DNA from 3 places in the Streptomyces sp. NPDC058371 genome. Region 2 is predicted to be linked to each of the others. Evidence: riboswitches for the same ligand, from Rfam matches in the RefSeq annotation. Region 2 holds a riboswitch; each other region holds the start of a gene.
What was found. A riboswitch is a leader RNA that binds a small molecule or an ion and turns the genes downstream of it on or off. The one in region 2 is predicted to bind cobalamin.
Positions count from the first base shown of each region.

Region 1 (10,326 bases), on a different contig from region 2:
GCCTCTGTGGACTTCAGCTCCAGTTCGAGGAGCCGGCGCTTGGCGTCCAGGCCGCCCGCGTAGCCGGTGAGCGCGCCGTCGGCGCCGATCACCCGGTGGCAGGGGCGCACGATCAGCAGCGGGTTGGCGCCGATGGCCGTGCCGACGGCACGGACCGCGGCCCTCGGGGCGCCGATCCGGGCGGCGATGTCCCCGTAGCTGAGGGTCGTCCCGTACGGGATGCTGTCCAGGGCTTCCCACACCCGCTGGCGGAAGTCGCTGCCGCCGCCCGCGTACTCGATGTCGAAACGGATGAGCGTGCCGTCGAAGTACCCGCGCAGCTGGGCGGCGATCTCGGTGAACGCGTCCGCGTCCTCGATCCAGCCGTGCCGCACGACGGCGGTGTGCCGCTGTCCCGGCATCGACAGCGAGACGAGCGCCGTGCCGCCCTTCGCGGTCACCGACTCCTCGCCCACGAGCAGCAGTTCACCCAGCGGGCTGTCGATCGTCGTATGGAGCGTCATGAGTCCTGTCCCTTCGGGAGCGCGCAGTTCAGGAGGCCCGGGCCGGTGTCTCCCTACGTCCACTGTGGGGCATGCCCGCCGCAGGAACCGGCGGGATTCGGACGCCGTACTGCGGCCTTACTGCGCTCGGGCGAGGGAGGGCCGCGGGGCTCGTCGGAGTCCTGTCCGCCACCGGCACGCGAGTGTCTCTCGTCATCGCCTGAACCGCCCGATCAGGGGCGCAGGGTTTGACACGCTCGACCGCGGCAACCCGCTCCGCGTGACCACAACAGCATCCCAGGAGGAGCTCTTCCGGTTCCTTGAGGATCGTTTCACCTGTGCCCAGGCGTGTACCGACTGTGCACGAGCGTGCGCCTTGCGCGCGAGCCTCGCCGACCCGGACGGCCCCGAAGACCAGGAACGCGTACGACGCCAGGGCATCCTGTGCGCGGAGGTGTGCGACGCGACGTGCCGCATGCTGTCCGAGCAGACGAGCCAGAACGAGGCCACGATCCGCATCCAGTTGGAGTGGTGCCGGACGGTGTGCCTGGAGTGCGCCGAGATCTTCGAGGAGTACGCGGGCGCGGAGGACAGCGCCAAGGCCTGCCGCGAGTGCGCTCAGGCCTGCGCGGACTTCATGGCCACACTGCGCTGAGGTCGGTCGGCCCGCGCAGGTGGGTCCGTGCGGGCACGTGCGAAGGCGGCCCGCGTACGGTGACGGGCCCTCCGCCGTACTCAGCCGGATCGCCTTCGGCGCGGGGCGGGGTTCGGCAGGTCCGCGTGCGGCGTCGGGTTCGGCAGGCCCTCGTGCAGCGGGGGGCTCAACCGCAGGCCGTATGCGGGGCATTGGGCCGCGTCCTGCACTCAGTCGGCGTCCGAACCCTCCAACGGCCGTCCCGTCCGTACGTTCCAGCGGCCCGAGCGTCCGCTGAGCTCCGTGGCTGTCAGTGGCGGCACGTCGACCCGCCAGAACGCCGACTCGGGGGCGCCGAGGGCCCGTACCACCGTGGCCCGGACGACCTCCGGCTCCACCACGGCGACGCTCCGGCCCGTGAGCGGCGCGGCCGTGTCCAGCCAGCGCGCGATCCGGTCGCAGAAATCCCGGACCGATTCCCCGTCGTGCGGTGCGGACTCCGGGTCCGTCAGCCAGCGGGCCACCGAGTCCGGCTCCTTCGCGCTCACCTCGTCCAGGGTCGCGCCGCGCCAGCGGCCCACGTCGAGGCCGGTCAGTTCGGGCACCTCCACCGCGGCGGCGAGGCCGAGCGCATCGGCGGTGTCACGGCAGCGCACGCCGGGGGAGACCCACCGCCGCTCCGCGCCCGGAACGGCGCCCGCCGCCGCCCGCGCACGCCTGAGCCCGGCGGCGTCGACCGGGCAGCCGTCGTCGAAGCGGGCCTGGCGCAGGGCCTCGCTGGACGCCGCTGAGATCAAGATCACTCGACTTGTCATCGGCCAGTTCTCGCGTTCACGACGCGTCCCTCTCCTGCTCGAAAGCCGTACGCGACAAGGGAGTTGGCGGCGCGTCCGGGTGACGGGGGCGCAAAGCGTGCGCTCCGTGCGCCCTTGGCCGGGCTCCCGCTTCGCGGTACGGTCTCGACGATATTGACGACGGTTCGGCGGAAGTCCGGTGGAAGTCCGGCACGGTCGCGCCACTGTAAGCCCACAAGAGCCGCCCCTTGCCAAGGGCGGCGAAGGTCGAGCAAGTCAGACCCGCGGCCGTCGTCCTGTGCACCACCAAGACGGGACGCGAGTTCCCCAGGAGGTCCTGCCACATGGCGCAGTCCGTCGCTCAGCCGACTGTCACCCCCACCGCCGTACCCGCCAAGCTGCCGATCGGCGCGATCGTCCCCTGGGCGGTCTTCTTCGGCATCCTGATGCTGGTCCTGCTCTACTTCGTCGGCGCCGAGCAGGGCGCCACCTCGGTCGTGTCCGGCGAGAACGTGCACGAGTGGGTCCACGACGCCCGCCACCTGCTCGGCTTCCCCTGCCACTGACGGCGCGAGGAAGCGTACGAGTCCATGAACTCCGCAATGGTCAGAAATCTTCTGGTGCGCGGCATGCTGGCGGGTCTCGCCGCCGGTCTGCTCGCCCTGGTCGTCGCCTACTTCCTGGGTGAGCCGCGCGTCGACACGGCGATCGCCTACGAGGAGGCGCACACGCACGAGCACGGCATGGAGGCGGTCACCCGCACCATGCAGTCCACCGGCGGTCTTGCCACCGGCGTGCTCGTCTACGGGGTCGCGTTCGGCGGCATCGCGGCCCTCGCGTACTGCTTCGCGCTCGGCCGGATCGGGCGGTTCGGGCCGCGTGCGAGCGCGCTGCTCCTGTCGACGGCGGGCCTGCTCGCGGTCTACGTCGTGCCGTTCCTCAAGTACCCGGCCAACCCGCCGTCCGTCGGTGACCCCGACACCATCGGCAAGCGCACGACGCTGTACTTCCTGATGATGGTGCTCAGCGTGCTGCTCGCCGTCGCCACGGTGATCCTCGGCAGACGCCTGGCGCCCCGCCTCGGGAACTGGAACGCCACGCTGGTGGCGGGCGCGTTCTTCGTCCTCGCCACCGGTCTCGCGTACGCCTTCCTGCCGGCGGTCAACGAGGTGCCGAAGGACTTCTCGGCCACCCTGCTGTGGCAGTTCCGGCTCGCGGCGCTGGCCATCCAGCTGACCCTGTGGACCGCCTTCGGGCTCGTCTTCGGTGTGCTGGCCCAGCGGCTGCTGACTCCGGCGCCGGCCACCTCGGAACCCCAGCAGCAGGAGAATGCCGCCGTGCCGGCGGCTTCCGTGGCGCCCTGAGCGGCGAGCGGGATCGGGGCCGGGCTCCAGAGGAACCGGCGCCGGCCCGCTTTCGGCGCCTCAGGTCAGCCGCTCGAATCCGTCCAGCATCGCGGTCAGCCCGGTCTCGAACTGTTCGGCGGGGTCGTCGCCGGCCTCGGCACCGGGGCGCAGCACCGCCAGGCTCAGCGCGTGCCCGACGGTGAACTCGCGCAGGCAGCGAACGACGTGACCCGCGTGAGCGGGCCCGAAGCCGGCCGCCCGGAGCTGCTCGGTCAGCCGTGCGCTCGCGTCGACCGCCGCGCGCGAGCGGACCGGATGGGTCGCGAACACCGCGACGGCGTGCGGATGGCCGACCAGCGTGTCCCGCAACTGCCGGCAGTACCGCTCGGCCACCGCACGCCAGGTGCTCTCCCAGGGCAGCGAGTCGACGTCGAGCTCGTCGAAGAGCAGCTCGGCGACACCGTCGAACAGCGCCTCCTGGTCCTTGAAGTAGCGGTACGCGGCCATCGGGTCGACGCCGAGCCCCGCGCCGAGCTTGCGCATGGAGAAGGCGCGCAGGCCGTTGGCGTCGATCAGCGCCAGCGCCGCCGCCGCTATGTACGAGCGGCTCAGCGCAGGTCTGTGGGGAGGGGATGCCTGTCCGCCCCCGGCGTCGTGCTTGTCGGTCTTCATGAGGCGTGTCGTCCATGATCGTCGTCGCGCCGCTCGTGCACTCCCGGGAAACCGCTGATGGGAGGAGTGTCCCCGGGGAACTTCTCGCATGCTACGTCCCGGGCGCCGATCAGGACATGCGCGGGGACGGCCCCCGGAGGTACCTCCGGCGGTCCGGGCGCGTCATCGGCATTCCCAATTTCTGGAACGAGTTCTACTGTGTGCGCCGTCAAGTCCGGGTGGGACCGACCGGTCCACTGGGGGCCAGGAGGCGCCGTGCATCTCGAATACACGCCCGAGCAGCACCAGCTGCGCACCGAACTGCGCGGCTACTTCGCCGAGTTGGTGCCGGACAACGCCTACGCCCGCTACTCCGACCCGGCGGCGCAGAAGCGCTTCTACCGCGACACCATCCGCAGGCTCGGCGCGGACGGCTGGCTGGGCGTCGGCTGGCCCAAGGAGTACGGCGGCCGCGGACTGAGCCCCATGGAACAGTTCATCTTCTTCGACGAGGCGGCCCAGGCCGTCGTACCGCTGCCGCTGATGGCCCTGAACACGGTCGGTCCGACGATCATGCGGTTCGGCACGGACGAGCAGAAGGCGTACTTCCTGCCGAAGATCCTCTCCGGTGAGATCGACTTCGCCATCGGCTACAGCGAGCCCGACGCGGGGACCGATCTCGCCGCGCTGAAGACCAAGGCCGTACGGGAGGGCGACGCGTACGTCGTCAACGGGCAGAAGATCTGGACGACGAACGGCGACACCGCGGACTGGGTCTGGCTCGCGGTCCGCACCGACCCCGACGCCCCGCCCCACAAGGGCATCACCATGCTCCTGGTCCCGACCGCCGACCCTGGCTACTCGTGCACGCTCATCAACACCCTCGCCTCGCACGACACCACGGCGAGCTACTACGAGAACATCCGCGTCCCCGTCTCGCGCCGGGTCGGCGAGGAGAACAAGGGCTGGCGGCTGATCACCAACCAGCTCAACCACGAGCGCGTCACCCTCGCCGCGCACGGCACCATGGCGATCCGCGCCCTGCACGACGTGCAGCGCTGGTCGATGGAGACCAAGCTCGCCGACGGCCGCCGCGTCGTCGACCTCCCCTGGGTACGCCGGCGCCTGGCGCAGACCCACACCAGGCTCGACGCGATGAAGCTCCTGAACTGGCAGATGGTGAACGCCGTCCAGGAGGGCACCCTCACCCCGCAGGACGCCTCGGCCGTCAAGGTGTACGGCTCCGAGGCGCGCCGGGACGCGTACGCCTGGCTGATGGAGATCGTCGCCGCGGCCGGTGCCCTGAAGGAGGGCTCGGCCGGTGCCGTCCTCCACGGAGAGCTGGAACGCGGCTACCGCTCGGCGGTGATCTTCACCTTCGGCGGTGGCAACAACGAGATCCAGCGCGAGATCATCTCGTGGATCGGCCTGGGGATGCCGCGCGTGCGCCGGTAGGCGGATGGGACGAGGCGGTGCTGCGGATCCGCGGCGTGCATGGCTGGTTCGTCCGCGCCGGCGGTGATCGCGTCGATGTCGATCTCCAATGGGTCCTGTTGGTCGCAGGCCTGAGGCAGCGCGGCGGTGTAGCGGTCCAGCAACTCCTTTGCCAGGGCGCAGAGTTACGGCGCGATGTGCGTGGGAGTCGTGAAGAGTTCTCGCATGGTTCTGGGGATTCGGTCACGGGAGCGGAAAGATCGGGGGGCTCACTCGGCGCTTGCGAACAGGTCGGGCGCCGCTTCATGCGATGGGAGACCGATCAACGATGTTCACTCCGGTGCGGAGCAGAGTACGGACGGCCGCGGTCGCGCTCTCGGCTGTTGCGGCCCTCGCCTTCGGCGCGACCGCCACGACCGGCGCGGCAGCGGCCCCCGCTGCCGCGAAACAGGGACCGACCTCGGTGGCGTACGTCGAGGTGAACAACAACAGCATGCTGAACGTCGGCAAGTACACCCTCGCCAACGGCGGCGGCAACGTCTTCGACGTCGCCGTGATCTTCGCGGCGAACATCAACTACGACACGGGCACGAAGGCGGGGACCCTGTACTTCAACGAGAACGTGCAACGCGTCCTCGACAACGCCGCCAGCCAGATACGGCCGTTGCAGCAGAAGGGCATCAAGGTCGTCCTCTCGGTGCTCGGCAACCACCAGGGCGCGGGCTTCGCCAACTTCCCGTCCCAGCAGGCGGCTTCGACGTTCGCGAAACAACTGTCGGACACCGTGGCCAAGTACGGCCTCGACGGCGTCGACTTCGACGACGAGTACGCCGAGTACGGAAACAACGGCACCGGTCAGCCCAACGCCAGTTCGTTCGTGTACCTGGTGTCGGCACTGCGTGCCAACATGCCGGACAAGATCATCAGCCTCTACAACATCGGCCCGTCCGCGTCGCGCCTGTCCTACGGCGGCGTCGACGTCTCGTCCAAGTTCGACTACGCCTGGAACCCGTACTACGGCAGCTGGCAGGTCCCCGGCATCGCACTGCCCAAGTCGAAGCTGTCGCCGGCGGCCGTCGAGATCGGCGGGACCTCGCAGAGCACGGTCGCCACCCTCGCCCGCCGCACGGTCAGCGAGGGGTACGGCGTCTATCTGACGTACAACCTCGACGGCGCCGATCGCAGCGCCGACGTCTCCGCGTTCACCAGGGAGCTGTACGGCAGTGACGCCCGCTACACGCCGTAGGCCGACCATGCTCCCCGACGTCCGGTGCCCCCTCGGGGCGTGCCGTATCCCGTAGGGCCGCGCCCCGGTCAGGCCGCGCTTTCGACAACGATGTCGGAGGCGTGGTCGCGCCACAGGTACCGTGACCTGCGCTGTACCGAAGTGCCAACCATGTCTCTGGTTCTGTGCTTCCGGCAGCTGAAGCTGGTTGGCATCAGCGCAGGTCACGAACGCGCCGCCCGATGCCAACTGGCAATCCTCGTCACAGCGGATTCGACGGGGATGTGCAGCGGGGCGTCGTCGCCCTCGCGGGGCCCGTTGGTCGGCGGCGCGGCCGTACGAAGCCGGCGGTCCTGTCGCGATGTGCGGCGCGGACCGCCCCGCTGCCCCGTGGCTACACTTCGGGGGTGACAAAGGTGGCCTCCTCAGGGACGCGCGCGGACGAAGTTTTCAAGGCTGTGCGAGCCGATCTCCTGACGGCGCGGTTCCGCCCAGGGCAGTGGATGAAGGTGTCCGACCTGCAGAAGCGGTTCGGGGTCAGCATCTCGGTCGTGCGCGAGGCGTTGAACAGGCTTACCGCGGAAGGGCTTCTGCAGAGCTCGGCCCAGCGCGGCTTCCGTGTCCCGGACCTCTCCCTCGCCGATCTGCACGATCTGACGGACGCCAGAATCAAGATCGAGCCCCTGGTGCTCAGGGAGTCCGTGGAGTCCGGCTCCGCCGAGTGGGAGGCCGAAGTGGTGGCGGCGCACCACCTGCTGACCAGGACGCCCGTTCCAGCCCCGGACGGCACTCTGAATCCGGATTGGATTCGGGTGCATGCCGCGTTCCACGAGGCCCTGCTCGCCGGATGCCCGAACGCCCATCTCCGCTCCGTGGCGACTTCGCTCCGGGACAAGGCGGAGATGTACCGAATGGGCGCCCCGCTGCCCGTCGGAAGCGGGGATGTCGCGGCCGAGCACCGGCCGCTGATGGATCTGGCGTTGGCGCGTCGAAAGGACGAGGCCGCCGCACTTCTCGTGCGCCACATCGAGCACGCCCGACAGGCTGTGGTGGGCCGACTCGCGACTCACGGCAGGGACTGACCGTCGCGGGCGGCGGGCCCCGCCTCGGGTCGGCTGCTCCCGTCCCAGGTGACCGGCCGTAGCGTGCGACCCTCCGTCGCTCGGCAGGCTGCCTGTGGTGTCTCGAACGGCTCGATGAGTCCTTCCCGGAGAGGGGCCACGTCGGAGGCGCACCGACTCAGGCCCAGGTGATGACTTGCCCGTGGTCCAGGCGGGGAAGCCGTTGGAACCAGGGACGCTCGCTGGGATGCCCGATGTTGACCACCAAGGTCGACCGCAGCCGTCCGTCGGGGAAGAACTCCGCATCGAGACCGGCGTCGTCGAACCCCTTCATCGGTCCGGCGGCGAGACCGAGGGCACGGACGGCGAGAACGAAGTAGCCCGCCTGAAGTGCCGTGTTGTAGCCGGCGACCGACTCCCGCTTCTCGGCGTCGGCCTCGAACACCTCCCGGGCCCCGGGACGGAAGGGCAGCAGGTCGGGAAGGTGGTCGTGGAACCGCGTATCGGCGGCCAGCACCGCGAGGACAGGTGCCGAGGCGCTCTTGGGGCGATTGCCCTCGGCCAGGTGCTTCATCACCCGGGCACGGCCCTCCGGAGTGCGTAGGTACAGCACGCGCAGCGGCTGGCTGTTGGTCTCCGTGGGTGCCCACCGGGCCAACTCCCAGATACTGAGCAGTTCCTCATCGCTCACGGGGGTCTCGGCGAAGCTGTTCGGCGTACGCGCCCGGGTGAAGAGAGCCGCCAGCCCGGCCTCGTCGAGCCGCGGAAGGGGCTCCAGCAGGACCTCTGCCGATGGTGCGGACATGCAGTGCTCGCTTTCTCGAATTCTCGGGTTCTCCACGGAACACCTCGGCGGAGCCGCTGAGTTGACGCTGCCGTGGGCCGTGGGCCCTGGGCCGTGGGCCGTGTGGCGGGACGGGGGTACGGGGTCACGCGGCGTCGGAATCCCGGCGCTGCTGACCCCGGCCGGCCGAGGGCTCGGCCGGCCCGGGTCGGATCCAGCTGCTGGAACCACGAGTCAGCGTGCGGACACGGCCCCTTTCAGCCGCGTACAGGTCAGCCCAGGGGGCCCATGAAGGTCTGATCGGCGTAACTGTCCGACACGGCCGTCACGGCATCGGGCCACGGGGTGGTGACAGTCCGGCGTGCGCTCTGCGGCCTGGGCCTGCCCTCCCAACCGAGCTGCTCCATGTAGGAGTACAGGCAGACCAGGTGACCGTCGGGGTCTCGCAGATGAGCCGCGTAGTCGATGCCCAGGTACAGCTCGGCCGGGATGTCCTCGACGAGCGTGTAGCCCTCCTGCACCAGGTACTGCACGGCGGCGCGCAGTTGGCTGTAGCTGCCCATCTCCATGCCGATGCTCAGACACGAGGTGTGCTCGCTCAGCCCGAGCTGACCGCGCAGCGCCTTGTCCACGAGGACGAAGGTGTGGTGCTCGCTCGCGCTGCGCAGGTGCACGATGCGCTTGCCGAGGTGCTGGGCCTCTTCCGTGATCTCGAAGCCGAGCAGGTCCGTGTAGAAGGCGAGCATCTCCTCCATCCGCTCGGTGAACATCGAGACCGGACCGAGCCGGGTGATCTTGAAGGGTCGGGGCAGCAGAACGCCGCCGACGTCGTACGTCTCCTTCAGGTGCCCCTCGGACGGGATCCACCCGGAGTGGGTGTCGATGCCGCGGTCCCGCGCCTCCTGGAGCTCGGCGGCCTCCGACATCTGGGGCAGGGACGGCACCGTGTCGAAGCCCCGGTAGTGCATGTCGGCCGGCCGGGAGGTGCGCGACCAGCCGATCTGTTCCATGCCGTAGTAGAGCTCGACCGTGTTCCCGTCCGGGTCGAGGAAGTAGACGTGCCAGTTCCCGCCGGGCATGTCCCGTCCGACGCGTCCGATCTCCACGCCGTGGGCCCGCAGATACGCCTCGGCGTCCACGACTTCCTGAAGGCTGCCCACCTGCCAGGTGATCTGACTGAGCGTGTTGTCCTTCGCGTGCAGGTCGTTGCCGAAGAAGGTGCCGAAGGTCCGGTGCGCCAGCAACAGGGCGTGGTGGTCGGAGGAGTTGCTGGTGAAGATCAGCCGGGGGTCGGTGATGACCTTCTGCAGGGCAGGGAGTGCCTGCGGGGGCGCATCCTTGAACATGTCCACTTCGTCGGTGACGCGGAACCCGAGCTTGTCGACGTAGAAGGTGATGGCCTCGTCGAGTCGCTCCAGGTTGAAACCGAAGTGACCGAAACGCCTGATCTTGAAGGGGCGGGGCAGCAGGACTCCGCCGACGTCGAACTGCTCGTTGTGTGCTGTGGTCGCCATGACCGGTCTCCTTGCTTACTGCTTGCTACTTGTCCTCGTCGGAGTAGTCGGGGCCCGCTGTCACGGTGTTGGTCAGCTCCCCGATACCCGTCGCCCAACTGGCCAGGGTGTCGCCGGGCTTGAGGAAGACACTCGGGTTCCGCAGCGCGCCGACGCCCCCGGGCGTGCCGGTGAAGATGACGTCGCCCGGCAGCAGCGGGCACACGGCCGAGAGGCGTGCGATCAGTTCGGCGACGGAGTGGACCATGGTGGAGGTACGGCTCTTCTGCATCACACGGCCGTTGAGGGTGCAGCCGATCTCCACGTCGTCGGGGTCGTCGAAGGCGTCCGGGGTGACGAGGACCGGCCCCATCGGCCCGAACCCCGGGAAGGACTTGCCCATGGAGAACTGCGGTGCGGGC
Region 1 covers NZ_JBHXJC010000002.1:303,831-314,156, reverse strand. Annotated here, with positions in the region: gene ACFWM2_RS08945 (methylated-DNA--[protein]-cysteine S-methyltransferase) at 1-503, opposite strand, end outside; gene ACFWM2_RS08940 (four-helix bundle copper-binding protein) at 763-1,137, shown strand; gene ACFWM2_RS08935 (histidine phosphatase family protein) at 1,347-1,931, opposite strand; cobalamin riboswitch at 2,055-2,217, shown strand; gene ACFWM2_RS08930 (CbtB-domain containing protein) at 2,255-2,476, shown strand; gene ACFWM2_RS08925 (CbtA family protein) at 2,501-3,274, shown strand; gene ACFWM2_RS08920 (TetR/AcrR family transcriptional regulator) at 3,335-3,928, opposite strand; gene ACFWM2_RS08915 (acyl-CoA dehydrogenase family protein) at 4,184-5,362, shown strand; gene ACFWM2_RS08910 (endo-beta-N-acetylglucosaminidase H) at 5,670-6,587, shown strand; gene ACFWM2_RS08905 (GntR family transcriptional regulator) at 6,974-7,648, shown strand; gene ACFWM2_RS08900 (malonic semialdehyde reductase) at 7,806-8,432, opposite strand; gene ACFWM2_RS08895 (VOC family protein) at 8,684-9,925, opposite strand; gene ACFWM2_RS08890 (fumarylacetoacetate hydrolase family protein) at 9,951-10,326, opposite strand, start outside.
Region 1: another riboswitch for cobalamin. It lies ahead of ACFWM2_RS08930 (CbtB-domain containing protein); the one in region 2 lies ahead of ACFWM2_RS19310 (cobalamin biosynthesis protein).

Region 2 (10,326 bases):
CTCCTCCATGCCCTCCGCGAACCGGCGGCACAGCTGCTCGAGGAGGTCGATGGCGTCGGCGCCCGTGCGGGCGGGCCCTTGGACCAGCGAGGTCAGCCCGTCCGGCACCTTCACCGGCGCACCGGGCTCGCCCAGCAACTCCTTCTCGACCAGCCCGAAGTGCTCGGCGAGACAGGCCCGCAGACCGGGCAGCGCGTTGGCCGTGCCGCCCCACACCTGGGAGGCGCGCAGGACGGCCAGTACGAGGTTGACCCGCGGCTCGGCCTCCGGGCCGCCGCCGAGAATGTGCAGACCGTCGCGGATCTGCACGTCCTTGATCTCGCACAGATAGCCGTCGATGTGCATGACGAACGAGTCGAAGTCGTCGTCGTCCGGCTGGTCGTCGACATGCAGGTCGTGGTGCAGCTCGGCCGCCTTGACCAGCGTCCAGATCTGCGCGCGCACGGCCGGCGCCTTCGTCGGGTCCAGGTCGGACACGAGCGCGTACTCGTCGAGGAGCTGCTCCAGCTTCGCCAGGTCGCCGTACGTGTCCGCGCGTGCCATCGGCGGCACGAGGTGGTCGACGACCGTGGCGTGCCCGCGCCGCTTGGCCTGGGTGCCCTCGCCGGGGTCGTTGACGATGAAGGGGTAGATGAGCGGGAGTTCACCGAGTACGGCGTCGGGCGCGCAGCCGCTGCTGAGGCCAAGTCCCTTGCCGGGCAGCCATTCCATCGTGCCGTGCTTGCCCATGTGGACGACGGCGTCCGCGCCGAAGCCCCCCTCTGATGTCGCAGCCTCCAGCCACCGGTAGGCCGCCATGTAGTGGTGCGACGGCGGCATGTCCGGGTCGTGGTAGATCGCGATCGGGTTCTCGCCGAAGCCGCGCGGCGGCTGGATCATCACGACGACGTTCCCGAACTGGAGGGAGGCCAGCACGATGTCGTCGCCGTCGACGTACAGCGAGCCCGGCGGCTCGCCCCACGCCTCCAGCATCCCGTTCCGCAGGTCGGGGTCCAACGTGTCGAACCATGCCTGGTAGTCGGCGAGCGGCACGCGCGCGGGTGCGGTGGCGAGCTGCTCCTCGGTGAGCCACTCGACGTCGTGGCCGCCGGCCGCGATCAGCCGGTGGATCAACTCGTCGCCGTTGTCGGGGTATTCGGTCACCCCGTACCCGGCGTCCTTGAGGGCGTCGAGGACCCGTACCGCCGAGGCGGGCGTGTCCAGACCCACCGCGTTGCCGACCCGGGAGTGCTTGGTCGGGTAGGCGGTGAAGACGAGCGCGAGCTTCTTCTCCGCGTTCGGCTTGTGCTTCAGCCGGGCGTGCCGCACGGCGATTCCGGCGACGCGCGCGGCCCGCTCGGGGTCGGCGACGTACACCGGGACGTCGTCCGGGCCCTGCTCCTTGAAGGAGAAGGGGACCGTGATGAGCCGCCCGTCGAACTCCGGGATCGCGACCTGCATCGCCGCGTCCATGGGGGAGACGGCGGCGTCCGACGCGTCCCACGCGGCGTGCGACGAGGTCAGGCACAGCCCTTGCAGGACCGGGATGTCGAGATCGGCGAGCGCCCCGATGTCCCAGGCCTCCTCGTCGCCGCCCGCCGACGCCTGCGAGGCATGGGTGCCGCCCGCGGCGAGCACGGTGGCGACCAGCGCGTCGGCCTTCCCGAGGATCTCGTACAGACCGGAGTCGGCACCGCGCAGCGAACCGCAGTACACGGCAAGGGCGTTGGCGCCCCGGGCCTCGATCGCGTCGCAGAGCGTGTCGACGAAGGCGGTGTTGCCGGACAGCTCGTGGGCCCGGTAGAAGAGCACGCCGATCGTCGGACGGCCCTCGATGAACGGGCGCTCGCCGCTCACGCCGTACTCCGCCGTCTTCCGCGGCTCTTCGAAGCCCTCGCCGGTCAGCAGCACGGTGTCCGAGAGGAAACGCGTCAGCTCGGTCAGATTGTCCGGGCCGCCCTCCACGAGATAGCGCAGCGCCTCCGCGACGACGCCGGCCGGCACCGACGACTCGGCCATCAACTCGGCGTCGGGGACGGTCTCCCCACCCAGCAGCACGGTCGGGATGCCGGACGCCTTCAGGAAGGCGAGCCCGTCCTCCCAGGCCCGCTTGCCGCCGAGCAGTCGTACGACGACGATGTCCGCCCCCGCGACGAGCGCGGGCAACTCCTCCGCGACATCCACGCGGGTCGGATTGCCGATCCGGTACGCGGCGCCGGAGGCCCGGGCCGCCAGTAGGTCCGTGTCGGCGGTCGACAACAACAACACTGTGCTCATGCGGGCGCTCCCGGTGGAATGAAAGGCAGTCCTTGCGGCGCGCCCGACTCGATGAGCCGCCACAGCGCGTCCGTGTCCGCGTGTTCCTCGATCAGATCGCCGAGCCGGTCCAGCTGCTCCTCGCGCAGCGCCGCGAACGACGTGTCGGCGGCCGGCACGAAGCGACGCCCCGCGGCGGCCGCCACCTCGCGCAGAAAGGCACGCCGGAAGCCGTCCGACTCCAGTGAGCCGTGCCAGTGCGTGCCCCAGACGGCGCCGACCCGGCAGCCGTCCAAGCTGTGCCCATTGCCATCAGAGATGAACGCTTCTCCGCCGGTTACTTCGGCGACGCCGTGGTGGATCTCGTACCCCTCGACGGGTTCGCCGAGCGCTTCCCCCACGGGCCGGGTCAGCGTCTTCTCCCGCGCGAACCGCACCCGTACGGGCAGCAGCCCGAGTCCGTCGACGTGTCCCGCCCGCGACTCGACCTCGTCCTCGATGTGCTCGCCGAGGACCTGGAAGCCGCCGCAGATCCCGAGCACCGGCCGCCCCTCGGCGGCCCGGCGCGCGATCGCGTCGGCGAGCCCGCGCTCCCGCAGCCACGCCAGCGCCTTCACCGTCCCCCGGGTCCCCGGGACGACGACGAGGTCCGCGTCGGCCAACTCCTCGGCCCGGTCCACGAACCGCACGACGACACCCGGCTCGGCGGCCAGCGCGTCCACGTCCGTGAAGTTGGACATCAGCGGGACCGCGCAGACGGCGACGCGCAGCACGTCCGCGCCGACGGGGGGTGCCACCACGGACTCGCGCACGGTCCCGCGCAGCGACACCCGCAGCCCGTCCTCCTCGTCGATCCCCAGACCGTGCCGGAACGGCAGCACGCCGTAAGAGGGCCGTCCGGTCAGGCCCCGGAGCATGTCGAGCCCCGGTTCCAGCAGGGAGACGTCGCCGCGGAACTTGTTGACCAGGAACCCGGCGACGAGCTCCTGGTCCGCGCGGCTCAGCAGCGCGACCGTCCCGAAGAAGGACGCGAAGACACCGCCGCGGTCGATGTCCCCGACCACGAGCACGGGCAGCCGCGCGTTCCGCGCGATCCCCATGTTCACGATGTCGGTCCGCCGCAGATTGATCTCGGCCGGGCTGCCTGCCCCTTCACAGATCACCGCGTCATACGTGCCCCGCAACTCGGCCAGACAGTCGAGGACGGTCCCGAGCAGTGCCTCCTGGCGTCCGCCGTGATAGCCGCGCGCGGTCATCTCGCCCACCGGCCTGCCCATCAGCACCACTTGGCTGCTGCGGTCACCGCCCGGCTTCAGCAGTACCGGGTTCATCTGCGCGGTGGGCTCCACCCGGGCGGCCTGGGCCTGCATGGCCTGGGCCCGTCCGATCTCGGCGCCCTCGCGCGTGACGAACGAGTTCAGGGACATGTTCTGCGCCTTGAAGGGCGCGACCTTCACACCCTGGCGCACCAGCCACCGGCAGATCCCGGCGGTCACGACGCTCTTGCCTGCGTCGGAGGTCGTTCCGGCGATCAGCAGTCCGCCGCTCATGACGCGGCCCCCCTCTTGCTCTTGAACAGCAGTTGTCCGGCGGTACAGGCAGCCAGGGCGAGCGTGCTCACCCGCCGCGACAGCCGTACGGCCCGCTCGATGTCGGCGACTTCGACGGCCCGCCCGGTCTCGTTGAGGACGGGCCGGTGCTCGACCCGGCCCCCGTACGCGAGGGTGCCGCCGAGCCGCACGCCGAGCGCGCCCGCGAACGAGGCTTCGACGGGGCCGGCGTTGGGACTGGGGTGCCGGCCGGCGTCCTCGCGCCAGGCGCGTACGGCGCCGCGCGGGTCGCTGCCCGCGACGGCGGCGAGTACGGCGGTCAGCCGGGCGCCGGGCCACCCCATGACGTCGTCGAGCCGCGCCGAAGCCCAGCCGAAGCGGCGGTACTTGGCGGACCTGTGCCCGACCATGGCGTCCAGTGTGTTGACGGCCCGGAAGCCGGCCAGCCCGGGCACACCGGCCACGGCGCCCCACACGAGCGCTCCCACCACGGCGTCGGAGGTGTTCTCGGCCACGGACTCGACGACGGCACGCGCGATTCCGTCCGCGTCGAGTGCCTGAGGATCCCGCCCGCACAGATGCGGCAGCCGCTCCCGGGCCACCTCGATGTCCCCGGCCGCCAGCGCACCGCCGATCGCCCGGGCCTCCCGGGCGAGGGAGGTCCCGCCCACGACGGCCCAGGTGGCGGTGGCGGTCAGCGCGAGGGAGGCGGCACCGGAGCTTCGCAGGGAACGGCTCGCGAGGGCGGCGAGCCCGGCGGCACCGCCCGCGCAGACGGCGGTGTGCAGTGCGCCCCACCCGCGGTGGTCGCGCCACAACGTCCGCTCCACGGCACCCGCGGCCCGCCCGAAGACGGCGACCGGGTGCCCGCGGCGGGGATCGCCGAGGAGCAGGTCACCGAGGAGGCCGGCGGCGGTGCCGTACGCGAAGACGCGATCGGCACGCATCGGTTCAGCCGACCGGAACGTCGGCTCGGACCGGGGTACTCAACGCATTGGGGCAGCCGCGCATGGCGATATGTCCTCACTCAGGGTGTCCACGCCCTGGTTCGACGAGACCGGCGGTGAGAGTTCCTGGCTCCCGGGGATTCTCTTCCCCGGTGACAGTGGCGGGACCGCGCCGGATTCGCACCGGCTTCCTCTCCTGCCGCCGTACTTGGCTCCGGCAGTCCACCACGGGGTGAGAACACCCGTCAACTTGCTGTTGACCTGCGGAGGGAGAGTGTGCGAAGGCCCACACACGCGTGGGGTGCGGGACGTCGATCCGTCCCGCACCCCACGTGAAGTGATGCGCTTTTCGCCGGTTTTGGGTATCCGGCTCCCGAGTCCTTCCGGGTGTCAGGCGACGATCAGATAGATGCCGTACGCCACCGCCGCCGCGCAGGCGGCGAAGCAGGCGTACGCGCCGGTGACCGCGAAGGCGGCCGAACCGCCCTGTGCCGAGGCGGACTCGCGCTTGGCGAGGCCGACGACGCCCAGGGTGAAGAGGCCGACGAGGGCCACGGTGGCCACGAGGCTGACTCCGAAGACGGAGCCGAGGGCTGCCCAGTCGATGTGCATGCTGTTCGTTCCTTAGACCGTGGCCGGGCGGGTGGGCTCGGCGGAGGGGCCGGGGTCCGGCGCCGGGATGGTCGTCATCAGGTGGGCGTCGAGATCGGCGCCGACCGTGGCGATCGGGCCCGCAGGCGGCGGGGTGACAGCGATGATCGCGGTCGTGACGACGCCCGCGGGCTCGGCGTCGACGTCGTTCACGTTGTCGATGGTGACCGGCTTGCGGCGCGACAGCGTCCAGATGACGCCGGCTCCGGTCAGGAGCAGCGCGCCCGTGGCGACGATGCCCCAGGTGCCCTGCTGGGTGAGGAACTCCGCGCCGGCGCCGACGAGCCCGGCGGCCGGCAGCGTCAGACCCCAGGCGACGAACATCCGGGTCGCGGTCGACCAGCGGACGACCCCGCCCTTGCGGCCGAGGCCGGCGCCCATCACCGCGCCGGAGCAGGACTGGGTGGTGGAGAGCGAGAAGCCCAGGTGCGAGGAGGCCAGGATGACCGTGGCCGCGCTGGTCTGGGCGGCGAAGCCCTGCTGCGGGGCGAGGTCGGTGAGGCCCTTGCCCATCGTGCGGATGATGCGCCAGCCGCCGAGGTAGGTGCCGAGCGCGATGGCCATACCGGCCGAGACGATGACCCAGGTGGGAGGGTTGGAGTCCGGGGCGATCACACCGCCGGTGACCAGGGCGAGGGTGATGATGCCCATGGTCTTCTGCGCGTCGTTGGTGCCGTGGGCCAGCGAGACCAGGCCCGCGGAGGCGATCTGGCCCGCGCGATAGCCCTTCGCGGTCGCCTTCTCGTCGGCGCGCCGGCCGATGACGTACGACAGGCGCGTCGCCAGTAGTGCGGCCAGGCCGGCCACCAGGGGAGCGGCGACCGCGGGGATCAGGACCTTGCTGACGACGGTCGAGCCGTTCACCGACGACCAGCCGGCCGACATGACCGCGGCGCCGATGAGGCCGCCGAAGAGTGCGTGGGAGGAACTGGAGGGCAGACCCAGGAGCCAGGTCAGCAGATTCCAGAGAATGGCGCCGACGAGCGCCGCGAAGATCACCTCGGTGCGGATTCCCTCTTCGTTGATGATGCCGCCGGAGATCGTCTTGGCGACCTCCACGGAGAGGAATGCGCCGACCAGGTTCAGCACGGCGGACATGGCCACCGCCGTCTTGGGTTTCAGAGCGCCGGTCGAGATGGTCGTCGCCATCGCGTTGGCAGTGTCGTGGAAACCGTTCGTGAAATCGAACACGAGAGCGGTGACGATCACGATCCCGAGGAGAAGCGTGATGTGTTCCATTTACCCAGGCTTCTGTTTGACGTCAGTGGCACAAGGACCGTAGGCAACCTGGGTGAACGGAAGATGAACTGGGGCGGGCGGAGGAGTGACCCAATCGGCGTGTCGCCACTCCACTTGTGTCGAAGCGGCGGCTCGTGTGTCGAACAGAGCCGGAATATTGGGCTCCGGCGCGGCTGCTACCCCTTCGCGAACGTCTTCAGCCGCGCCAGGGATCCGTTGAAGAGATTCTGGTCACCAGGAAGGCTGCCACTGTTGTCGTACTGCCAGAACGTCCAGAACGTCCAGCCTGCGGGCAGCGTTCCGGGGTCGGCCGAGTCGTAGCGGGCGAGCCACAGGGCGTGGTTCGAGGCGAAGGCGCGGCTGGCGCCGGTGCAGTCGTTCCACCAGTGGGTGGTCGTGTAGATCACCGGTCGACGGCCGGTCGCCCGCTTGACCTCGTCGCTGAACGCCTTGATCCACTTCACCATCGCGGTCCTGCTCAGGCCGTAGCACTTCTTGCCGTACGGGTTGTACTCGATGTCGAGCGCGGGCGGCAGCGTCCAGCCGTCCGCGCGCCAGGTGCCGCCGTTGCGCACGAAGTACGCGGCCTGCGCCCCGCCGGACGACCTGTCCGGCAGCGCGAAGTGATAGGCGCCCCGCAGCAGGCCCGCGGCGCGCGAACCGTCGTACTGCCCGCTGAAGTAGGGGTTGCGGTAGGTGGTGGACTCGGTCGCCTTGACGTAGACGAACCTGGCGCCCTTCGCGCGTGCCTTCGGCCAGTCGACGTTCTTCTGGTGCGAGGAGACGTCGTGTCCGCGCGGTGCGGCCGCCCCCGAGGCTGGATTCCCGGCGAGCAGGGTCCCCGCGACGGCCAGCGCCGCCGCGGAGGCCGCGACGGCGCAGGCGCGATGGCGGAACGGTTTGTGATCACGGGCCATATTTCCCCCCGGATGGCGACGTGCGCGACAAATCCCCCAGAGGTTACTGGAAGATCACCGGGTTCCGGTCCCACACCGGCCAATCGCACGGCGAGGGCGATGTGTGGCTGTATGCGCTCTGCCGGGGGCCGGCGTTGACCTCTAAAGTGCCCCCGCCCGGCACGGTGTTGACGCGCCCTCCTGGCAGGATCGCGCCATGGCTGAACAGCGGCGTGACACAGGGGACGACGGGGACGACCGGGGTGGGCGGGAGGACGCACAGGGCGCGCGTGGGCCGGGTGCGCCGGGGGCGGTGGAGCGTGCCTGGGACGAGCTCGTGGCGACAGCCCGCCGGACCGTGTCCGACGGGCTGGTCGTCGGTACGTCGGGCAACGTCTCGGTCCGCGTCGGGGACACGGTCCTGGTCACGCCGTCGGGAGTGCCCTACGACCGGCTGACGTCCGCGGACGTCGTCGCCGTCGACCTGGACGGCCGGCAGCTGCGCGGCACGCTCGTGCCGACGAGCGAACTGCCCATGCACCTCGCCGTCTACCGCACCACCGGCGCGCGCGCCGTCGTGCACACCCACGCCGTCCACGCGACGGCCGTCTCGACGCTCGTACCGGAGCTCCCGCTGATCCACTACATGTCCGGAGCGCTCGGCGGACCGGTCCGGGTTGCCCCCTATGCGACCTACGGCACACAGGAGTTGGCCGAGAACATGCTCCGGGCCCTCGCCGACCGCTCCGGCTGCCTCCTCCAGAACCACGGCACCGTCACCTACGGCACCAGCCTCACCCAGGCCTACGACCGCACCGCCCAGCTGGAGTGGATGTGCCGCGTCTGGCTGACGGCGTCCTCAGTACCGGGCCTGACCCCGAACCTCCTCACCCAGGAACAGGCGGAGCAGGCGGGGGAGCGGCTGCGGGGGTACGGCCAGCCGGGCTAGGGGGGTCCGTTCGGATCAGCCCCGGTCCTCGACGGCGCTCGGCCGAGACGCGCCGGTCCTGCGGCGTGCCGAGACGCGCTGGTCCTGCGGTGCCGAGCACGCGCACCCGTAAGACGAGGTCCCGGGCCGGAAGGGAAAGGCCGGCTCGTGTCCGTCCTCCCGCTGGCCGACAGCGGGCTCCCCCGGGAGACTGGACCGGTGCGCACTGTCAAAGCGACGGCCGCCGCCGTCACCGTTGCCCTGGCCGCCGGCGCGGCCTCCGTCGCCGCCGGCCGGTACGCCAGCGATGCCGCGCTGAAGGCGCCCCCGGGCCGGCCGCTGCCCACCGAGCCGCGCCTCACCGTGCACTCCACGGCCGCCGGCCAGATCACCCTCACCCGCGACCTGGCCTCGCTGCGCCCGGGAACGTACGGCCTGAGCGGTGACGGCTCCCACGCGGTCGTGGGGCCGGTCCTGGACTCCGCCCCGCACCCCGCCGACACGGTGGTACGCCGTCTGGAGCGCGTCACCCACGGCACTCTCCGGCCCGGCGACCGGGTGTGGCTCACCCCGAACCTCCACGTGGGCAATCCGAGCACCGCGCTCGGCCTGGACCACGCCGACGTCAACGTCCCCGGAGAACTCGGCGCCCTGCCCGCCTGGTTCGTGCCCGGCACCCGCGACACCTGGGTGATCACCGTGCACGGTCTCGGCGCCACCCGTGAACACCCCATGAACGTCATGGAGTTCCTGCACCGCCAGCAGCTCCCCGTCCTCGACGTCGCCTACCGCGGCGACCTCGGCGCCCCCCGCCCCCAGGACGGCCTGAACCACCTCGGCGAGACCGAATGGCGCGACCTGGACGCCGCCCTCCGCTACGCCGTGCGCTACGGCGCCGAACGGATCGTCCTGTACGGCTGGTCCACGGGCGCCACCATGGCGCTGCGCGCCGCCGCGCACTCCGCGGTGCGCGACCGCATCACGGGGCTCGTCCTCGATTCGCCCGTGCTCAGCTGGGAGACCACGCTGCGCGCCCTGGCCTCGGCCCGGCGCACGCCCGCCGCACTGCTGCCCCTGGCGGTCCGCGCCGCACAGGGGCGCACGGGTCTGCAGGGCGACCGCATCGTGGAGGCCGCCGACCCGGGCCGCCTGAAGGTGCCGGTCCTGCTGCTGCACGGGCCCGACGACGCGATCGCCCCCTGGGACTTCTCGCGCCGGCTCGCCGCCCGGCGCCCGGACCGGGTCACCCTGCACACCGTCCCGCACGCTCCGCACGGCGCCATGTGGAACGCCGACCCGGCGGATTACGAGGAGGCACTGCGCCGGTTCCTCACCCCGTTGATGTAGCCGGCTCGGACGGGCCGACGGCGGGCGGTGGCTGTATCCCGCCCCCAAGGGACGGCGGTCCAGGGGAGATCCCGCCGGGGCCGGCGAAGGGCTCCCGGCGGTTGCCCCGCGGACGGCCCGACGGTCTTCCGACCGGTTTCCCGGCCGACGACCCGGGGCGCGCGGACGGCTCGGAGCCGCCCCCGCGACTGCCCGCGGAAACGCTTCGGCGCGGCGGCGGTGCTCCTTCCGTTTCGGCCTCGCGCAAGAGGCGGCTCAAGGGTGTCGGGCGTCCGCCGAGACGCGCGCGCCCCTCGCCCGGGCCGCCCGCCGTCCCATTCCGTTTGGGTTTTCGGACTGTCAACCGGAAGACTGCACCTGTGACGTCCCGTAACCCGCGCGACTCCAGGCTCCGACTCGTCCGCCCGCGGCCTCTTGCCGCCGCCTCCCGAGCGGTGACCCAACGCCGCTCACGCCGCCCCGCGCCCCGGCCCCCCGAGGGCACACCGGCACCCTCGGAACTGGCGCGGATGGCACGCTCCGGCCTGGCCGGC
Region 2 covers NZ_JBHXJC010000005.1:445,179-455,504, forward strand. Annotated here, with positions in the region: gene cobN (cobaltochelatase subunit CobN) at 1-2,256, opposite strand, end outside; gene ACFWM2_RS19305 (cobyric acid synthase) at 2,253-3,785, opposite strand; gene ACFWM2_RS19310 (cobalamin biosynthesis protein) at 3,782-4,732, opposite strand; cobalamin riboswitch at 4,832-4,975, opposite strand; gene ACFWM2_RS19315 (hypothetical protein) at 5,123-5,344, opposite strand; gene ACFWM2_RS19320 (anion permease) at 5,357-6,622, opposite strand; gene ACFWM2_RS19325 (lysozyme) at 6,799-7,539, opposite strand; gene ACFWM2_RS19330 (class II aldolase/adducin family protein) at 7,736-8,467, shown strand; gene ACFWM2_RS19335 (alpha/beta hydrolase) at 8,666-9,793, shown strand; gene ACFWM2_RS19340 (hypothetical protein) at 10,153-10,326, shown strand, end outside.

Region 3 (10,326 bases), on a different contig from region 2:
GAGCGGTGGTGACACCCGCGCGGGTGGTCATCGCGCTCTGTCTCGTGGCGCCGTTCGTGGCGATGCTGTGGGTCGGCTCGTATTCCAAGATCGACCCCACCTTCATCGGCATCCCGTTCTTCTACTGGTACCAGATGCTGTGGGTGTTCATCTCCACGGCGCTGACGATGACCGCGTACAAGCTGTGGCAGCGTGACCAGCGCGCCCGCACGTCGCAGGGTGGGGGTGCGTCGAAGTGAACGACGGCGTGAACGGAGTCGCCCTCGGCGTCTTCATCTTCTTCTTCCTGGCCGTCACGGCCCTGGGCTTCGTGGCCGCGCGCTGGCGCAGGGCCGACAACGAGCACACGCTGGACGAATGGGGCCTGGGCGGACGGTCGTTCGGCACCTGGGTCACCTGGTTCCTGCTCGGTGGCGACCTCTACACGGCGTACACCTTCGTCGCCGTACCCGCGGCCGTCTACGCGGCGGGCGCGGCCGGCTTCTTCGCCGTGCCGTACACCATCCTCGTCTACCCGCTGATCTTCACCTTCCTGCCGCGGCTGTGGTCGGTGTCGCACAAGCACGGCTATGTGACGACGTCGGACTTCGTGCGCGGGCGCTTCGGCTCCAGGGGGCTGTCGCTGGCGGTGGCCGTGACGGGCATCCTCGCCACGATGCCGTACATCGCGCTCCAACTGGTCGGCATCCAGGCGGTCCTCGACGTGATGGGCGTCGGCGGCGGCGAGAACACGAACTGGTTCGTGAAGGACCTGCCGCTGCTCATCGCCTTCGGTGTGCTGGCCGCGTACACGTATTCGTCGGGTCTGCGCGCCCCCGCGCTGATCGCGTTCGTGAAGGACACCCTGATCTACATCGTGATCGCGGTGGCCATCATCTACATCCCGATCAAGCTGGGCGGCTTCGACGACATCTTCAAGGCGGCGACCGACAAGTTCACGACGGCGGGTGCGGGCGGAGTGGTGCCCGCCGAGGCCGGCCAGTGGACCTACGCCACGCTGGCGCTCGGCTCGGCCCTCGCGCTGTTCATGTACCCGCACTCGATCACCGCGACGCTGTCCTCGCGCAGCCGCGAGGTGATCCGGCGCAACACCACGATCCTGCCGCTGTACTCCCTCATGCTGGGCCTGCTGGCCCTGCTCGGGTTCATGGCGATCGCGGCCGGGGTGAAGGTGGACAACGGGCAGCTGGCGATCCCGCAGCTCTTCGAGAACATGTTCCCTGACTGGTTCGCGGGAGTGGCCTTCGCGGCCATTGGCATCGGCGCGCTGGTGCCGGCGGCCATCATGTCGATCGCGGCCGCGAATCTCTTCACCCGCAACATCTACAAGGACTTCATCAAGCCGGACGCGACGCCGAAGCAGGAGACCCAGGTCTCCAAGCTGGTCTCGCTGCTGGTGAAGGTGGGCGCGCTGGTCTTCGTCCTCACCATGGACAAGACCGTCGCGATCAACTTCCAGCTCCTGGGCGGCATCTGGATCCTGCAGACCTTCCCGGCCCTGGTCGGCGGCCTGTTCACCCGCTGGTTCCACCGCTGGGCGCTGCTCGCGGGCTGGGCGGTCGGCATGGTGTACGGCACGCTCGCCGCGTACGGCGTCGCCTCGCCGACCCAGAAGCACTTCGGCGGCAGCTCGAAGGAGATCCCCGGCATCGGCGAGATCGGCTACATCGGTCTCACGGCGTTCGTCATGAACATCGTGGTGACCGTCGTCCTCACCTTCGCCCTGCGGGCCTTCAAGGCGCCGGACGGCATCGACGAGACGTCCCCGGAGGACTACACGGTGGACGCGGGCGACGCGGGCGTGCAGGTCGAGCTGCCGCCGGCCACGGCGGGCACGACGCACTGACCGGGTCCCGCACCCGGTTCCGGTCCCGCACCCCCTGACGGGCCGCCGGTCTCGTACCCGAGGACGGCCCGTGGTTCGCGTACCCCTCGACGGGCCGCCGAGAAATTCGGCGGCCCGTCGTCGTGCCCGTCCGGCACACTCCCCGCATGGACATCGTCATCAGGCGGGCGCGGCCCGAGGAGTACGCGACCGTAGGGGAACTCACCGCCCAGGCGTATCTCGGCGACGGCCTCCTCGACTTCGGGGAGAGCGACGAGTACCTCGGGGAGCTGCGGGACGTGGCGAAGCGGGCGGCGGCGGCCGATGCGCTCGTCGCCGTCGAGGGCGCCCGGGTGCTCGGCGGGGTGACTTTCGTGCCGGCCGGCGGGCCCATGGCCGACATCGCGCGGTCCGGCGAGGCGGAGGTGCGGATGCTCGCCGTCGCGCGCGAGGACCGGGGGCGAGGCGCCGGCGCGGCCCTCGTCCACGCGTGCGTCGAGCGGGCCCGCGAGGTCGACGGCTGCGTCCGCGTCGTGCTCTCCACCCAGCGGACCATGCACGCGGCCCACCGCCTCTACGAACGGTTCGGCTTCACACGCTGCCCCGAGCGCGACTGGAACCCGCTCCCGGACATCGACGACATCCTGCTGCTCACCTATGAGTTGACGCTCTGACACGCTCCGAGAACGGCGCGACACAAGATGTGGGGGTGCCACCGCAGCCCGGCACAAGATGTATGCTCGTGCTCGCTGTCGTCGCAGGGGAATCCGGTGCGAATCCGGAACTGTCCCGCAACGGTGTACTTGTGCGCGTATGCGCACTCGGTCAGTCCGAGGACCTGCCGACAGCGCGCCCCGGCCACCCGGCCCGGGCGCCGACGACGTCCGGGTCTCGTGGAATGGGCCGGTGGACGCACGCGTACCGGCAAGGTGTCGCGTGTCCCGCTGCCCTCCGCAAGGCCCCGTGCCGAGCGAGGGAGAGCCCCACGTGACCATCGCGCCAGCCGATCCGGCCACAGCGACACCGTCCGCGACGTCGGTGGAGACGGACGGTCCCGGTGCCGCACTGCTGCGGACCCTGACCCGCCTCACCGCCGACCTCCCCGGCGCCGACCCCGGCCGGGTCGCCGCCGCCGCGCTGCGCGGCCGGTCCGCCCGCGCGGATGAGGCGGAGCTGCGCGAACTGGCCACCGAGGGGGCCGCCGGACTCATCTCCGAGGACCCCGTCTACTCGCGGCTGGCCGCCCGGCTGCTGACGATCAGCATCGCCGCCGAGGCCGCCTCGCAGGGCGTCACGTCGTTCTCCGGGTCCATCACCACGGGCCACCGCGAGGGTCTGATCGCCGACCGCACGGCCGCGTTCGTACGCCTGCACGCGACCCGTCTGGACGCGCTGATCGACCTCGAAGGCGACGACCGCTTCGGCTACTTCGGGCTGCGCACGCTGCACAGCCGCTATCTGCTCCGGCACCCCATCACCCGGCAGGTCATCGAGACGCCCCAGCACTTCATGCTGCGGGTGGCGAGCGGTCTCGCCGAGGACGACTCGACCCGCGCACTCGACGAAGTCGCCGCGCTCTACGGCCTGATGAGCCGCCTCGACTATCTGCCGTCCTCCCCCACGCTCTTCAACTCCGGTACGCGGCACCCGCAGATGTCGTCCTGCTACCTCCTCGACTCCCCGCTGGACGAGCTGGACTCCATCTACGACCGCTACCACCAGGTGGCCCGGCTCTCGAAGCACGCCGGCGGCATCGGCCTGTCGTACTCCCGGATCCGCTCCCGGGGTTCGCTGATCCGCGGCACGAACGGGCACTCCAACGGCATCGTCCCGTTCCTGAAGACCCTCGACGCCTCGGTGGCCGCGGTGAACCAGGGCGGCAGGCGCAAGGGCGCGGCCGCGGTGTACCTGGAGACCTGGCACTCCGACATCGAGGAGTTCCTGGAGCTGCGCGACAACACCGGTGAGGACGCCCGCCGTACGCACAACCTGAACCTCGCGCACTGGATCCCGGACGAGTTCATGCGCCGGGTCGACACGAACGGCGTCTGGTCGCTCTTCTCCCCCGCCGACGTGCCCGAGCTGGTCGACCTGTGGGGCGACGAGTTCGACGCCGCGTACCGCAAGGCGGAGGAAGCCGGGCTCGCCAAGAAGACGATCCCGGCCCGCGACCTGTACGGCCGCATGATGCGCACCCTCGCGCAGACCGGCAACGGCTGGATGACCTTCAAGGACGCCGCCAACCGCACCGCCAACCAGACCGCGGAGCCGGGCCACACCGTCCACTCCTCGAACCTGTGCACCGAGATCCTGGAGGTCACGGACGACGGGGAGACGGCCGTCTGCAACCTCGGGTCGGTCAACCTGGGCGCCTTCGTGGTCGACGGCGACATCGACTGGGAGCGGCTGGACGCCACCGTGCGCACCGCGGTGACCTTCCTCGACCGGGTCGTCGACATCAACTTCTACCCGACCGAGCAGGCGGGCCGTTCCAACGCCAAGTGGCGGCCGGTGGGCCTCGGCGCGATGGGTCTGCAGGACGTCTTCTTCAAGCTGCGGCTGCCCTTCGACTCGCCCGCCGCCCGCGCGCTCTCCACCCGGATCGCCGAACGCGTGATGCTCGCCGCGTACGAGGCCTCCGCCGACCTCGCGGAGCGCAACGGCCCGCTGCCGGCCTGGGAGAAGACCCGTACCGCCCGCGGTGTCCTGCACCCCGACCACTTCGACGTCGAGCTGAACTGGCCGGAGCGCTGGGCGGCCCTGCGGGAACGTATCGCCGCGGTGGGCATGCGCAACTCGCTGCTCCTCGCGATCGCGCCGACCGCGACCATCGCGTCCATCGCGGGCGTCTACGAGTGCATCGAGCCGCAGGTCTCCAACCTGTTCAAGCGCGAGACGCTGTCCGGCGAGTTCCTCCAGGTCAACTCCTACCTGGTGGAGGAGCTGAAGAAGCTCGGCGTGTGGGATGCGCAGACCCGGGAGGCGTTGCGCGAGTCGAGTGGCTCGGTGCAGGGCTTCACCTGGGTGCCCCAGGACGTCCGCGACCTCTACCGCACGGCGTGGGAGATCCCGCAGCGCGGCCTGATCGACATGGCCGCGGCCCGCACCCCGTTCCTCGACCAGGCCCAGTCGCTGAACCTGTTCCTGGAGACGCCGACCATCGGCAAGCTCTCCTCGATGTACGCGTACGCCTGGAAGTCGGGCCTGAAGACGACGTACTACCTGCGCTCGCGCCCGGCGACCCGGATCGCCCGTGCCGCGCAGGCGCAGGCGCAGCCCGAGAAGACCATCCCCGTCCAGCAGGTCGCCGACCCCGACGCCGTCGCCTGCTCCCTTGAGAACCCCGAGTCCTGCGAGGCCTGCCAGTAATGACCGCCGCACCTGAGAAGACCGAGAAGAACCTGCTCGACCCGGGCTTCGAGCTGACCCTGCGTCCCATGCGCTACCCGGACTTCTACGAGCGCTACCGGGACGCGATCAAGAACACCTGGACCGTGGAGGAGGTCGACCTCCACTCGGACGTCGCCGACCTCGCGAAGCTGTCGCAGGGCGAGCAGCACATGATCGGCCGGCTGGTCGCGTTCTTCGCGACGGGCGACTCGATCGTGGCGAACAACCTGGTGCTGACGCTCTACAAGCACATCAACTCGCCCGAGGCGCGGCTGTATCTCTCGCGCCAGCTGTTCGAGGAGGCCGTGCACGTCCAGTTCTATCTGACGCTGCTCGACACCTATCTGCCCGACCCGGAGGACAGGGCGGCGGCCTTCGACGCCGTCGAGAGCATCCCGTCCATCCGCGAGAAGGCCGAGTTCTGCTTCAAGTGGATCAACGAGGTGGAGAAGCTGGACAGCCTCGAGACCAAGGCCGACCGCCGCCGCTTCCTGCTGAACCTGATCTGCTTCGCCGCGTGCATCGAGGGGCTCTTCTTCTACGGCGCCTTCGCGTACGTCTACTGGTTCCGCAGCCGGGGTCTGCTGCACGGCCTCGCGACCGGCACCAACTGGGTGTTCCGTGACGAGACGATGCACATGTCCTTCGCGTTCGAGGTCGTCGACACCGTCCGCAAGGAGGAGCCGGAACTCTTCGACGACCGGCTCCAGGAGGAGGTCACCGACATGCTGCGGGAGGCCGTCGAGGCCGAGCTGCAGTTCGCGCGCGACCTGTGCGGTGACGGCCTCCCGGGGATGAACACCGACTCGATGCGCCAGTACCTGGAGTGCGTCGCCGACCAGCGACTGACGCGCCTCGGCTTCGCGCCGGTGTACGGCTCCGAGAACCCCTTCTCCTTCATGGAGCTTCAGGGGGTTCAGGAGCTGACCAACTTCTTCGAGCGCCGTCCCTCGGCGTACCAGGTGGCGGTGGAGGGCTCGGTCGGGTTCGACGAGGAGTTCTGAGGCTCCTGCGCGGCCCTCAACTGCCGGTCGATCCGCGCTTCGCGGCGCAGTCCGAGCAGGGCGGGGAGAGCCAGGACCACGAAGATCCCGAGGACGGTCAGCAGGGCGACTGTGGTGTTCATGAGTGTCTCCATGAACACCACTGTCGCGCCGATCGGCCGCCGAGGTCAGTGGCAGGACTGCCGTAGGCCCTCGAATTCCTGCCACATCCGAGGCACACTGGCAGCATGCTGAAAAACGTGGCCGCGGTGCTCCTCGACGGAGTGCACCCCTTCGAACTCGGCGTCGTCTGCGAGGTGTTCGGCCTCGACCGCAGCGACGAGGGCCTGCCCGTGTACGACTTCGCGGTGGCCTCGGCCGAGGGGCCGACCCTCGGCACCCATGTCGCCGGGTTCACCGTCTCCACTCCGTACGGCCTCGACCGGCTCGAAGAGGCCGACCTGATCGTGGTGCCGGCCGCACGCGACAATGCCGGGCACGGCTATCCGCCCGAACTGCTCGACGCCCTGCGCCGGGCCGTGCGGCGCGACGCCCGGGTGCTCAGCGTCTGCTCGGGCGTCTTCGTGCTCGGCGCGGCCGGACTCCTCGACGGGCGGCGGTGCTCGGCGCACTGGCAGCATGCCGACGAGCTCGCCCGCCGGCATCCGCGGGCGATCGTCGAACGGGACGTCCTGTACGTCGACGAGGACCCCGTCATCACCTCGGCGGGCACCGCCGCCGGAATCGACGCCTGCCTCCACATCGTCCGCAAGGAGCAGGGTCCCGAGGTCGCCAACGCCGTCGCGCGCCGCATGGTCGTACCGCCGCACCGCGACGGCGGACAGGCCCAGTACATCGAGCGGCCGCTGCCCCGCTCGCAGTGCGACACGGTCGGCGAGGTGCTCGTCTGGATGGAGCGCCACCTCGACGAGGAGGTGACCGTGGAACAGCTCGCCGCCCGCGCCCACATGTCCCCGCGCACCTTCGCGCGCCGCTTCCAGCAGGAGACCGGCACCACGCCCTACCGCTGGATCCTGCGGCAACGGGTGCTGCTGGCCCAGGAGTTGCTGGAGGCGTCGGACGAGACGATGGACGCGATCGCGGGCCGCACCGGGTTCGGCAACGCGGCCGCGCTGCGCCATCAGTTCGTCCGGAGCCTGGGGACAACCCCGCAGGCGTACCGGCGCACGTTCAGGGGCCCGCAGGCTGCCTGAACGTGCGCCGGTAAGCGCGCGGGGTCAGCGCGGCACGGCCCTCAGCAGCAGCCGCCTCGGCCGGAGCGTGATGCCGACCCTGGTGTTGCGGTCGGTCTCCGGCAGGTTCTCCAGACGCCACTTGGGCACCACGGTCGCCAGGATGATGGCGAGCTCGGCCATCGAGAAGTGGTCGGCCGGGCACTTGCGGTTGCCCACGCTGAACGGGCTCATCGCGTACTTCGGCACGTCCTTGGAGCGTTCGGGGAGCCAGCGGTCCGGATCGAACTCCAGATGCCGCTCGTAGGACCGCGGATCACGCTGGATCGCCAGCGGACTGTAGATGATGTCCGCACCGGCCGGAATGCGGTAGCCACCGAGTTCGGTTTCGGCCAGCGCCTGCCGCGTCAATATCCATACGGCCGGGCGGATACGCAGCGCCTCCGTGATGACATTGTTCGTGTGGCGCAGGTTCCGGAGGTCTCCGAATGTGATCGGTCGGTCCCCGATGACGGATTTGACCTCTTCGCTCAGCCGGGTCGCGTGTTCCGGGTGCTCCGCGAGCAACTGCAAGATCCACATCAACTGGGACCCCACCGTTTCGCTGCCCGGTGTGAGTATCGCTATGACCTGATCGTGAACCTCCTGGTCGTTGACCGTTTCACCATTTTCGTCCTTCGCCTCGAGCAGCGCCGTCAGCAAATCGTCCGGCTTCTCCTTCGACGCCCGGCGCTCCGTGATGACCTCGTCGGCCAGGCGGTGCAATTCGGCCAATGCGCGGTCGAATTCACGATGGGCCGGAAGGGGGAGCCGATAGAACGGGCCGAACGAGAGGATCATGCGCCGGTACATACCGCCGAAGACGGTCGCGAGTGCCGTGCTCAGCCGTTCGGCCAGCTCGTCGATGGGCCCGATCTGCAGGAAACAGCGGGCCGTGACGCGGACGCCGATGCGGAACGCCTCCGTCGTGACGTCGACCGTGTCGCCGGGCTTCCAGCGCTCCGCGAAGGCACGCGCCTCCTCCACCATCACCGCCATGTACTTGGGGATGGCGTCGGCCCGGAACTCGGGCTGGATGGTCTGCCGCTGCCGTCGGTGCAGTTGGCCGTTGCTGGTCGCGACGCCCTTGCCGAGCAGGACGTCCAGGGTGTCCCAGAGTGGCCCGCCGATCTGGTATCCGGGGCTCGTCAGCAGAGTGCCGACGAGGGCCGGCGAGGTCACGGCATAGACCGTTTTCGGACCGAGCTTCAGCCGGACCAGGTCCCCGTGGTCTCGCAGCTGGGTCAGGAAGCCCAGCGGATCGCGGACGAGGTTCCAGCCGTGGCCGAGACCCGGAACACCACCTCCCGCCAGGGGCGGGACGGACAGCTCCGGCGCCTCGGAGGTCGTGGGCCGTACGGACTCGACGGTCATTTCTCACCTGCCGCTTCGTTGTTGACGTACGGGGGTGTGGAGCGGTCGTCCCAGTTGTCGACCATGTACCGGCCGGACTCGTGGTGGAACCAGTACACGGAACTGAACCAGTTCCGCATATTGGCGAGACACGCCTTTACGGCATAGCTCAATTCCCGGCCCTGTGCGGTGCCGTCCGCGAGGGTTTCCGCGAGCCGCAGGACTTCTTTTTCGGCGGCCCGGAATTCGTCGATGCATTCCTCGACCCGGCGCCGCACTTCCGTGACGGCTTCCTCGATGGTCAGTCCCTCGTGCTGAATGAGACTGATTCCGAGATTATGGACCTCGTCGCCCGCTATCTCTTTGGGGAGCGAGCAGAGATCGTTGTACCAGGCGGCGAATTCCTGACTGAGCAGTGCGGCCCGCCGAAATGCCGGGTGTTCCCGCACGCCCACGGGAATTTCGCATCCCGCGCTCGGCTCCAGGAGGTCGGTCCAGATCCAGTGCGCGAACGTCAGCCGGCGGAGTTCGAGGTACTCCTCGACCGTGGGCACGGTGCCCGACGTCCGGTTGTGGAATTCCCGGTCGTACGCGTCGATCACGGCGTGGAAGTGCTCGGCGAACCGGGCGTTCCAGCGCTTGCTCAGGAACGAGTAGAGCCGGACCATGCTGTCCGCGAACGCTGCGACCAGGGGATCCTTGTGGTGCAGATGATCCCGGGGGGAGTCGAGCGCCGCGTGCAGCTGGAAGCGGAGCCTCCGCCAGGCGGCCGGGCGGCCGTGGACGATGTCGCGGTCGTGCCGGTCGTCCCAGACGAAGAACCACGCGCTGTAGTCCGCTATCGCCTGGAGTACCTCCTCGGGGGCGCCTATGTAGTAGCCCGCCATGAGGTCCGTGTAGCACAGTCCATCGGCATATTCCTGGACCTTGTCCGGGGACATGAGGCGCTTTTCGAGGAGCCAGGCCCTCGTCTTCTCCTGGAGCCGGGGCCAATACGGGTGCAGTTGACGGGGAAACGCCGTCTCGATCACCGGGAGAGAGAGCGCCGGTGGTACCGCGATCGCGGTCGGTGTCGATGAAGTGCCGTGTGAGAAAGCATGCACGAACAAACCCCTCTCAGCCGCCTGTTGGCGCTACACCCCTCCCGTCGTGCCGGGCGTGCGCCGTTGCGTATCCCCGCACTTCCCATTCAGCACCACAACTGACCGTTCTGGGAACGGATTTGCTCCACTCACTACCCCAAGGTGCCGAGAACCTCCCCATGTATGACTGATTTTGGATCATTACAGGTGTACAAGCGATCGAACGTGCGACGTACAGACGAACGACGCCTGGTCAGAGGGGTTCTCGACCAGGCGTCGTTGATGTGGGCTCACAAGAGATCGCGAGCCCCGTCTGTCATTTTCTGTCACAGCCGTCCGCGACGGCGTCTCCGTCGCACGGGCAGCAGGGATCACTCGGCCTGACGCCGTTTCCGCCGCGGCGCGGCGCGACTCGACCGGCCCTGACGACCTCTCAGTCGTTCGCCACGACCGGGTAGCGG
Region 3 covers NZ_JBHXJC010000004.1:417,236-427,561, reverse strand. Annotated here, with positions in the region: gene ACFWM2_RS16655 (DUF3311 domain-containing protein) at 1-239, shown strand, start outside; gene mctP (monocarboxylate uptake permease MctP) at 236-1,846, shown strand; gene ACFWM2_RS16645 (GNAT family N-acetyltransferase) at 1,993-2,499, shown strand; cobalamin riboswitch at 2,545-2,686, shown strand; gene ACFWM2_RS16640 (ribonucleoside-diphosphate reductase subunit alpha) at 2,813-5,194, shown strand; gene ACFWM2_RS16635 (ribonucleotide-diphosphate reductase subunit beta) at 5,194-6,219, shown strand; gene ACFWM2_RS16630 (hypothetical protein) at 6,132-6,341, opposite strand; gene ACFWM2_RS16625 (helix-turn-helix domain-containing protein) at 6,447-7,412, shown strand; gene ACFWM2_RS16620 (cytochrome P450) at 7,437-8,804, opposite strand; gene cyc1 (epi-isozizaene synthase) at 8,801-9,886, opposite strand; gene def (peptide deformylase) at 10,299-10,326, opposite strand, start outside.
Region 3: another riboswitch for cobalamin. It lies ahead of ACFWM2_RS16640 (ribonucleoside-diphosphate reductase subunit alpha); the one in region 2 lies ahead of ACFWM2_RS19310 (cobalamin biosynthesis protein).